2 linked regions of the Paraglaciecola psychrophila 170 genome follow. Each later gene encodes a partner of the first gene's protein in a complex. Links are inferred from orthologs where the notes say so. Each region holds a gene or a part of one and is shown on either strand. Other genes may lie near its edges. The genes, in order: C427_RS16145 and sdhA.

What was found.
Region 2: the proteins of C427_RS16145 (region 1) and sdhA are in contact, whole or in part, in a crystal structure (PDB 6C12), measured with the Escherichia coli proteins. The link is inferred for Paraglaciecola psychrophila 170 from one-to-one orthologs.

Annotation. Positions count from the first base shown.
Region 1 is NC_020514.1:3,679,503-3,682,498, reverse strand. Bases 131-2,791 are described here. They hold C427_RS16145 (FAD assembly factor SdhE), read left to right. Parts: upstream 131-1,165; coding sequence 1,166-1,417; downstream 1,418-2,791. Other genes in these bases: nadB (L-aspartate oxidase), read right to left, coding at 2,768-2,791; C427_RS25065 (MaoC/PaaZ C-terminal domain-containing protein), read left to right, coding at 2,379-2,603; C427_RS25980 (hypothetical protein), read left to right, coding at 2,176-2,367; C427_RS28580 (protein YgfX), read left to right, coding at 1,404-1,847; ygfZ (tRNA-modifying protein YgfZ), read right to left, coding at 131-1,005. Outside these bases: C427_RS16155 (FKBP-type peptidyl-prolyl cis-trans isomerase), read right to left, coding at 1-31; more of ygfZ, read right to left, coding at 58-130; more of nadB, read right to left, coding at 2,792-2,996. UniProt on the Escherichia coli protein: An FAD assembly protein, which accelerates covalent attachment of the cofactor into other proteins.
Region 2 is NC_020514.1:2,096,177-2,099,511, forward strand. The notes cover bases 125-3,124. They hold sdhA (succinate dehydrogenase flavoprotein subunit), read left to right. Parts: upstream 125-739; coding sequence 740-2,509; downstream 2,510-3,124. Other genes in these bases: sdhC (succinate dehydrogenase, cytochrome b556 subunit), read left to right, coding at 125-398; sdhD (succinate dehydrogenase, hydrophobic membrane anchor protein), read left to right, coding at 392-739; C427_RS09130 (succinate dehydrogenase iron-sulfur subunit), read left to right, coding at 2,521-3,124. Also shown: more of sdhC, read left to right, coding at 24-124; more of C427_RS09130, read left to right, coding at 3,125-3,231; C427_RS09135 (2-oxoglutarate dehydrogenase E1 component), read left to right, coding at 3,305-3,335. UniProt on the Escherichia coli protein: Two distinct, membrane-bound, FAD-containing enzymes are responsible for the catalysis of fumarate and succinate interconversion; the fumarate reductase is used in anaerobic growth, and the succinate dehydrogenase is used in aerobic growth.

The sequences.
Region 1 (2,996 bases):
TAGTGGCAATGGTATTATTAGCTATATTCATTAATTTCCAGTTAAAATTGTTTTTTCTTATTGTAAAGGATAGGGAAGTGCTTGAGCAATGAAGATTGTGTTTGGCGAAGATTTAACTCTAAAAGCGCTGCCTTGTTGTGTATCGTTGGCAAGGATGGCAAATATCCAAGTCTGTTCTGCATCAGTACCACTGCGTAGTATTTTTCCACCAGGTCGCCAATTTTCGCCAATTTGGTATTCTAGCTGTTCTCCACTTAGGTCATTGGTGGCTGTCTGTGTTTTTAAAATAAATCCAGCACGTTTATTTCTTCCTAAATATTTAGTTCTTGCAACTACTTCTTGGCCCATGTAACAGCCTTTTTCGAAATCAATTGCATTCATCATTTGTAGATTAAGCATCTGTGGTACGAATTCGTTTATCGTTGATTCACGAATATCACCAAGCCCTGCATTTATGTCTGCTATCTCCCACAGCTGATTATCATCTGTTTCGCCTAGAGGCAGTTGTTTTTCAGCCTTACAGGGTTGTATAACTAAATAACGTTGTTCTGGCTGTTCAACAGACATAACTATGCCATTTTCGTTTGAAATAACGTTTCTATCTCCGGTGGGCAATTGGTCGAATATCTTGGTAATCATATCTTCAAACTGTTCACCACTGCCGCCGGTTATCTGCCAGTTGTCGGTTTGGTTAGTGATTTCAACTTTTGCGAATACTCCATATTTTTTTAATTCGGAGAAGGATTTTTCTAATACAGATTTATGTGTAATTAATAAAATCGTATCTTGCCAAAGGAAACTGTAAAAGACACTCCAAACTTTACCTTTAAAGTCACAGTGACTGCCTAGCAGTGAATTTTTTTGAGTCAGTTTATTAACGTCAGCTGTTATCTGGCCTTGAAGATATGTTACTTTTTCTTCACCAGTAAGCTGAATAACTCCGCTATTGATAAGTTTATTTGTATATTGTGCCGTTTTAATTTTGTTTTTGTGCGTTTGTGACATTGTTTGTTCTCTATTGCTAATAAGCGCTAGGAATTAATATGGGGTACGAGTTTGATTTAGCAAGGAAAGAACTGAAATCAACTACTTAATACTGCTATTATTGACCTAGTAATTTGATTATCAAGTTATGCATTAAATTATTTACTATAAGAGGTTATAAATGTTTGATAAAAAACGATATGGTCGTTTGAAATGGGCATGTCGCCGCGGAATGCTAGAGCTTGATGTACTTTTTATGCCTTTTGCAGAAACAGGCTTTAATGAATTATCCGACCATCAGCAGGAGGTTTTTGAGCGATTGCTAACTAGTGATGATCCTGATTTATATGCCTGGTTTATGGGACATCAACCTTGCGATGATACAGAATTTAGTCAAATGATTAAACATATTTTAAGTCGTGTCAAAGTATAGAGTTGAGATTAAATCGTCCAGATTGCTGGTTATTCTCCAGCTGCTGAGCTATGTGCTTATAGTATTTTCAATCTTCAGTTGGCAAGATAAGAGTATTCAATATCAAACTTTAGTGCAAATATTGGCTCTTTGCACTCTCACAATTTATATTTTTAAAACCGTATTTAATACTTTGTGTCAAAAGCATTCTCCAGTTGTTTTTTCTCAATGTGGAGAATGGGTTGAAACAAATTTAGGAGAACAAACAAGTTGGAAAGTGACGGATAAATCTAGAGTCAGTTTTTTTCTTATATTTATTCATATGATTTCACCACTTAATTATAGCCAGTCGAAATGGTGTCTCATCTACAGAGACCAAGTGAGTAAACGCGATTTCCGTAGATTATGCCGTGTCGTTATATATCAACAACAAACTGCAGGTAAGGATTAAGTTATGGAGTATTCCTATACAGACATAACCAAGCTTACGAGTATTCCAGACATAAGGATACAGTTGATAAAAGCGGCCTTTAAAAAACAAGTTACAATGCTCTGGAGTTTTCAAAGGTTACTCTGCCCAGCAAAATACTGTATTTCGATGGCCTTACAATTGATGCAGATGTTAGCAAGCCTTTTCATCAATTAGTCGACTGGGACCCTATGTCTGAGTTTGTTCACCCCTGTTATTTATATTATTTGGCATTTCCTCTGCATGTCAAGTTGCTTTACTGCCTGAATTTATGATTACTTTATTAGGCTTAGTCCATGTAAGTAATCAGATGAAACAACTTCGGCCAATTAAGAAAACTGAAAGATTAATTGTGTCTACTTGTTTTAGAGAATTAGAGGTGCATCCTAAAGTATGGTTATTTTCGATTAAGGTCGAATTTCACAGTGGATTTGAATTGGTATGGCAAAGTACGAGTACTAATTTATTTCGCGCTGAACATGATTCGTCTTTTCTCCTATAGTTGGATCTTCGTTGACGTCTTTAACTCAACCCTTAAATACTACATGGGATCTTAGTAGCACTTTAGGTCGTCAATATGCGAAAGTATCTGGTGATTTTAACCCTATACATTTAAACAAGTGGTTGGCTAAATTATTTGGATTTCAACAGCACATTATTCACGGAATGTTGACCAAGTCTTATTGTATCTCTGCATTGCAAAAGGTGACCCCCCTCTCTATTTCTAAACGCCTTTGAAGTTAACACTACATTCAAGCAACCTGTGTATTTGCCAAGTGAGGTAACTTTGTCAATTCAACCTTATATGTATGAAAGTTCTCATGATGAACTACATTTTAAGGTGGTAGGTAAGCAGATTAACCTCCAGCAACAACCACTACATATTATTGGTAAAATTATCTCTATTTAACATTGTTCTTAATTATAGTGGGTTTGGGATCATCAAGTTTGTTAGGGTAGTCGAGGTTAAAGTGCAAGCCTCGACTTTCTTTACGTTGTTTAGCGCACTTTACTATTAACTCAGCCACTGTAAGTAAGTTTCTAAGCTCAAGTAAGTTATTACTAACTTTGAAGTTAGAATAATAATCATTTACCTCCTGTTGTAATAATTCTATTCGATGACTTGCACGC
Region 2 (3,335 bases), 1.6 Mb from region 1 along the record:
TACGGGTATAAAGAGTAATAAACGTGAAAAAACAAAGACCAGTTAACTTACAACTCAATACTATTAGTTTTCCTCCTGCAGCAATCACTTCAATTCTCCATCGTATTACAGGCGTCGCATTGTTTTTTGCAATGATGTTTGTGATCTGGGCGTGGGCGATGTCTGTATCATCATCTGAGAGTTTCGCTCTCGTTCAAGAACAAATGGCGGGTCCTCTTGGTAAGTTTGTTGCCATAGGCACCATTTCTGCCTTGACGTATCATGTGTTAGGCGGTCTCAGGCACATGGTAATGGATATGGGGTATTGGGAAGAACTTCAGTCCGGTGATATAAGTGCTAAAGCAATTATTGCGGCATGGATTATCTTAACAATCTTAGTAGGAGTTGTATTATGGTAACGGGTCAAGCAAGTTTAAAACGTAATGGCGTACAAGATTACGTCACTACACGTGCTACCGCTTTGATTATGACTGCGTTTTCTTTGTTTATGGGGTGGTATTTTATCTCTACCCCAGCCATTACTTATGTAATGTGGAACGATTTGTTTTCTGGTCTTGCGATGAAAGTATTCACATTTGTTACTTTGGTTTCGATCATGTTCCACATTCGTATTGGTATGTGGCAGGTTTTAACCGACTATGTTAAAGCACCAGGTTTGCGTGCGTTTATTCAATTTGTTATTAACCTAACTGCATTTGTTTATGTGGTTGTTGGTTTATTTGTTTTGTGGGGTGTGTAAATGAGTCTTCCTGTACATGAATTTGATGCAGTCGTAATTGGTGCTGGCGGCGCAGGTATGCGCGCGGCGTTACAGATTACAGAATCGGGTAAATCGTGTGCCCTATTATCTAAAGTTTTCCCTACACGTTCTCATACAGTATCGGCACAGGGTGGTATTACTGTTGCTCTTGGTAATGCTCATGAAGATAACTGGGAATGGCACATGTACGATACGGTCAAAGGTTCCGATTATATTGGTGATCAAGACGCAATCGAATATATGTGTAAAACAGGTCCTGAAGCCATTATTGAAATGGAAAATATGGGGTTGCCTTTTTCTCGCTTCGAAAATGGAAAAATTTATCAACGTCCGTTCGGCGGCCAATCTCAAAACTTTGGTGGAGAGCAAGGCGCACGTACTGCAGCAGCAGCTGATAGAACGGGTCACGCATTATTACATTTGCTTTATCAACAAAATGTTAAAAATAAAACTAAAATATTCAGTGAGTGGTATGCACTCGATTTGGTAAAAAATCAAGACGGTGATGTAGTGGGTTGTACTGCCATTGATATCGAGTCTGGTGAAGTTGTATATTTCAAATCTAAAGCAGTAGTATTAGCAACCGGTGGGGCTGGGCGTATTTACGCTTCAACTACTAATGCTCATATTAATACTGGCGACGGCTTAGGTATGGCACTACGTGCTGGTGTTCCCATGCAAGATATGGAAATGTGGCAGTTCCACCCAACAGGGATTGCAGGTGCTGGTACCCTAGTAACCGAAGGTTGTCGTGGTGAAGGCGGTTACCTTCTAAATAAAAACGGCGAACGTTTTATGGAACGATATGCGCCTAATGCCAAAGATTTAGCCGGACGAGACGTTGTTGCTCGTTCGATGATGACAGAAATTCGTGAAGGTCGTGGCTTCGACGGTCCACAAGGTCCACATTGTAAGCTGAAGCTTGATCACTTAGGTAAAGATGTTCTTGAATCTCGTCTGCCAGGTATCTTAGAATTATCTCGTACATTCGCTCACGTCGACCCCATTAAAGAGCCAATTCCTGTCATTCCAACTTGTCATTATATGATGGGCGGTATACCGACCAATGTTGACGGACAAGCGCTTACCATGGACGTAAATGGAAAAACTTCACCTATTAAAGGGTTGTTTGCTTGTGGTGAAATTGCATGTGTATCAGTACATGGTGCCAACAGACTAGGTGGTAATTCATTATTAGACTTAGTCGTTTTTGGCCGTGCTACAGGATTACATCTTGGTAAAGCGATTGATGGTATCGATGCTCGTGAAGCGTCAGAAGATGATGTTGATCAAGCGATGGTGCGCTTTAATCGCTGGGAAAATTCACCAGTGGGTAAAGGCGAAGATCCTGTTCAAATTAAGAAAGACTTGCAGCAATGTATGCAATTAAACTTCTCGGTATTTCGTGAAGGTGAGTCAATGGCTACAGGTTTGAAAGAGTTAAATGATATCCGAGAAAGATTAGATAACGCTAGCCTTAATGATAAGAGTAATGACTTTAATACTATGCGTATCGAATGTCTTGAACTCGATAATTTAATGGAAACTGCCTACACCACAGCTGTAGCGTCTAATTTCAGAACAGAGAGTCGCGGTGCTCACAGTCGTTTTGATTTTCCTGATAGAGATGATAAGGATTGGTTATGCCATTCTGTTTATTTACCGGATTCAAAATCAATGATAAAACGTGAAGTGAATATGTCACCCAAGTTGCGTGAAGCCTTTCCACCTAAAGCAAGAACATACTAGGAGCAACAATTATGCAATTAAATCTTTCAGTCTACCGTTACAATCCTGATATTGATAACGCTCCTCGTATGCAAGATTATCAGTTGGAGGTCGCAGAAGGCCAAGACATGATGGTATTGGATGCATTGATAGCATTAAAAGAAAAGGATCCTACTCTGTCATTTCGTCGTTCATGCCGTGAAGGTGTATGTGGCTCTGATGGCGTAAACATGAATGGTAAAAATGGCTTAGCGTGCATCACACCAATATCAGCACTTAAAGGTTCTAAGATAGTGGTTCGTCCATTACCTGGATTACCTGTGGTGCGTGATTTGGTAACTGATATGACGCAATTTTATACTCAGTATGAAAAAATAAAGCCGTACCTTATTAACGACGATAAGCAACCGCCAGCCCGTGAGTTTTTGCAGTCCCCTGAAGAAAGAGAAAAGCTAGATGGTTTGTACGAGTGCATATTGTGTGCATGTTGTTCAAGCTCTTGCCCATCTTTCTGGTGGAACCCAGATAAGTTTATTGGCCCTGCCGGTTTGTTACATGCCTATCGCTTCCTAGCTGATAGCAGAGATACAGCAACTGATGAACGTTTAAATGGCTTAGATGATGCATTTAGTGTATTTAGATGCCATGGCATCATGAACTGCGTCAGTGTTTGTCCAAAGGGATTAAACCCAACAAAAGCGATTGGTCATATCAAATCTATGCTGCTCAAACGAGCAGTGTAGGTTTTACTAATAATAAAATACCGTGTGCTTCGGCACACTTATTCGCAGGTCTGATTAAAACCAAGGGACGACAATGCAGCAAAGCGTGATGAAAGCATGGTGGG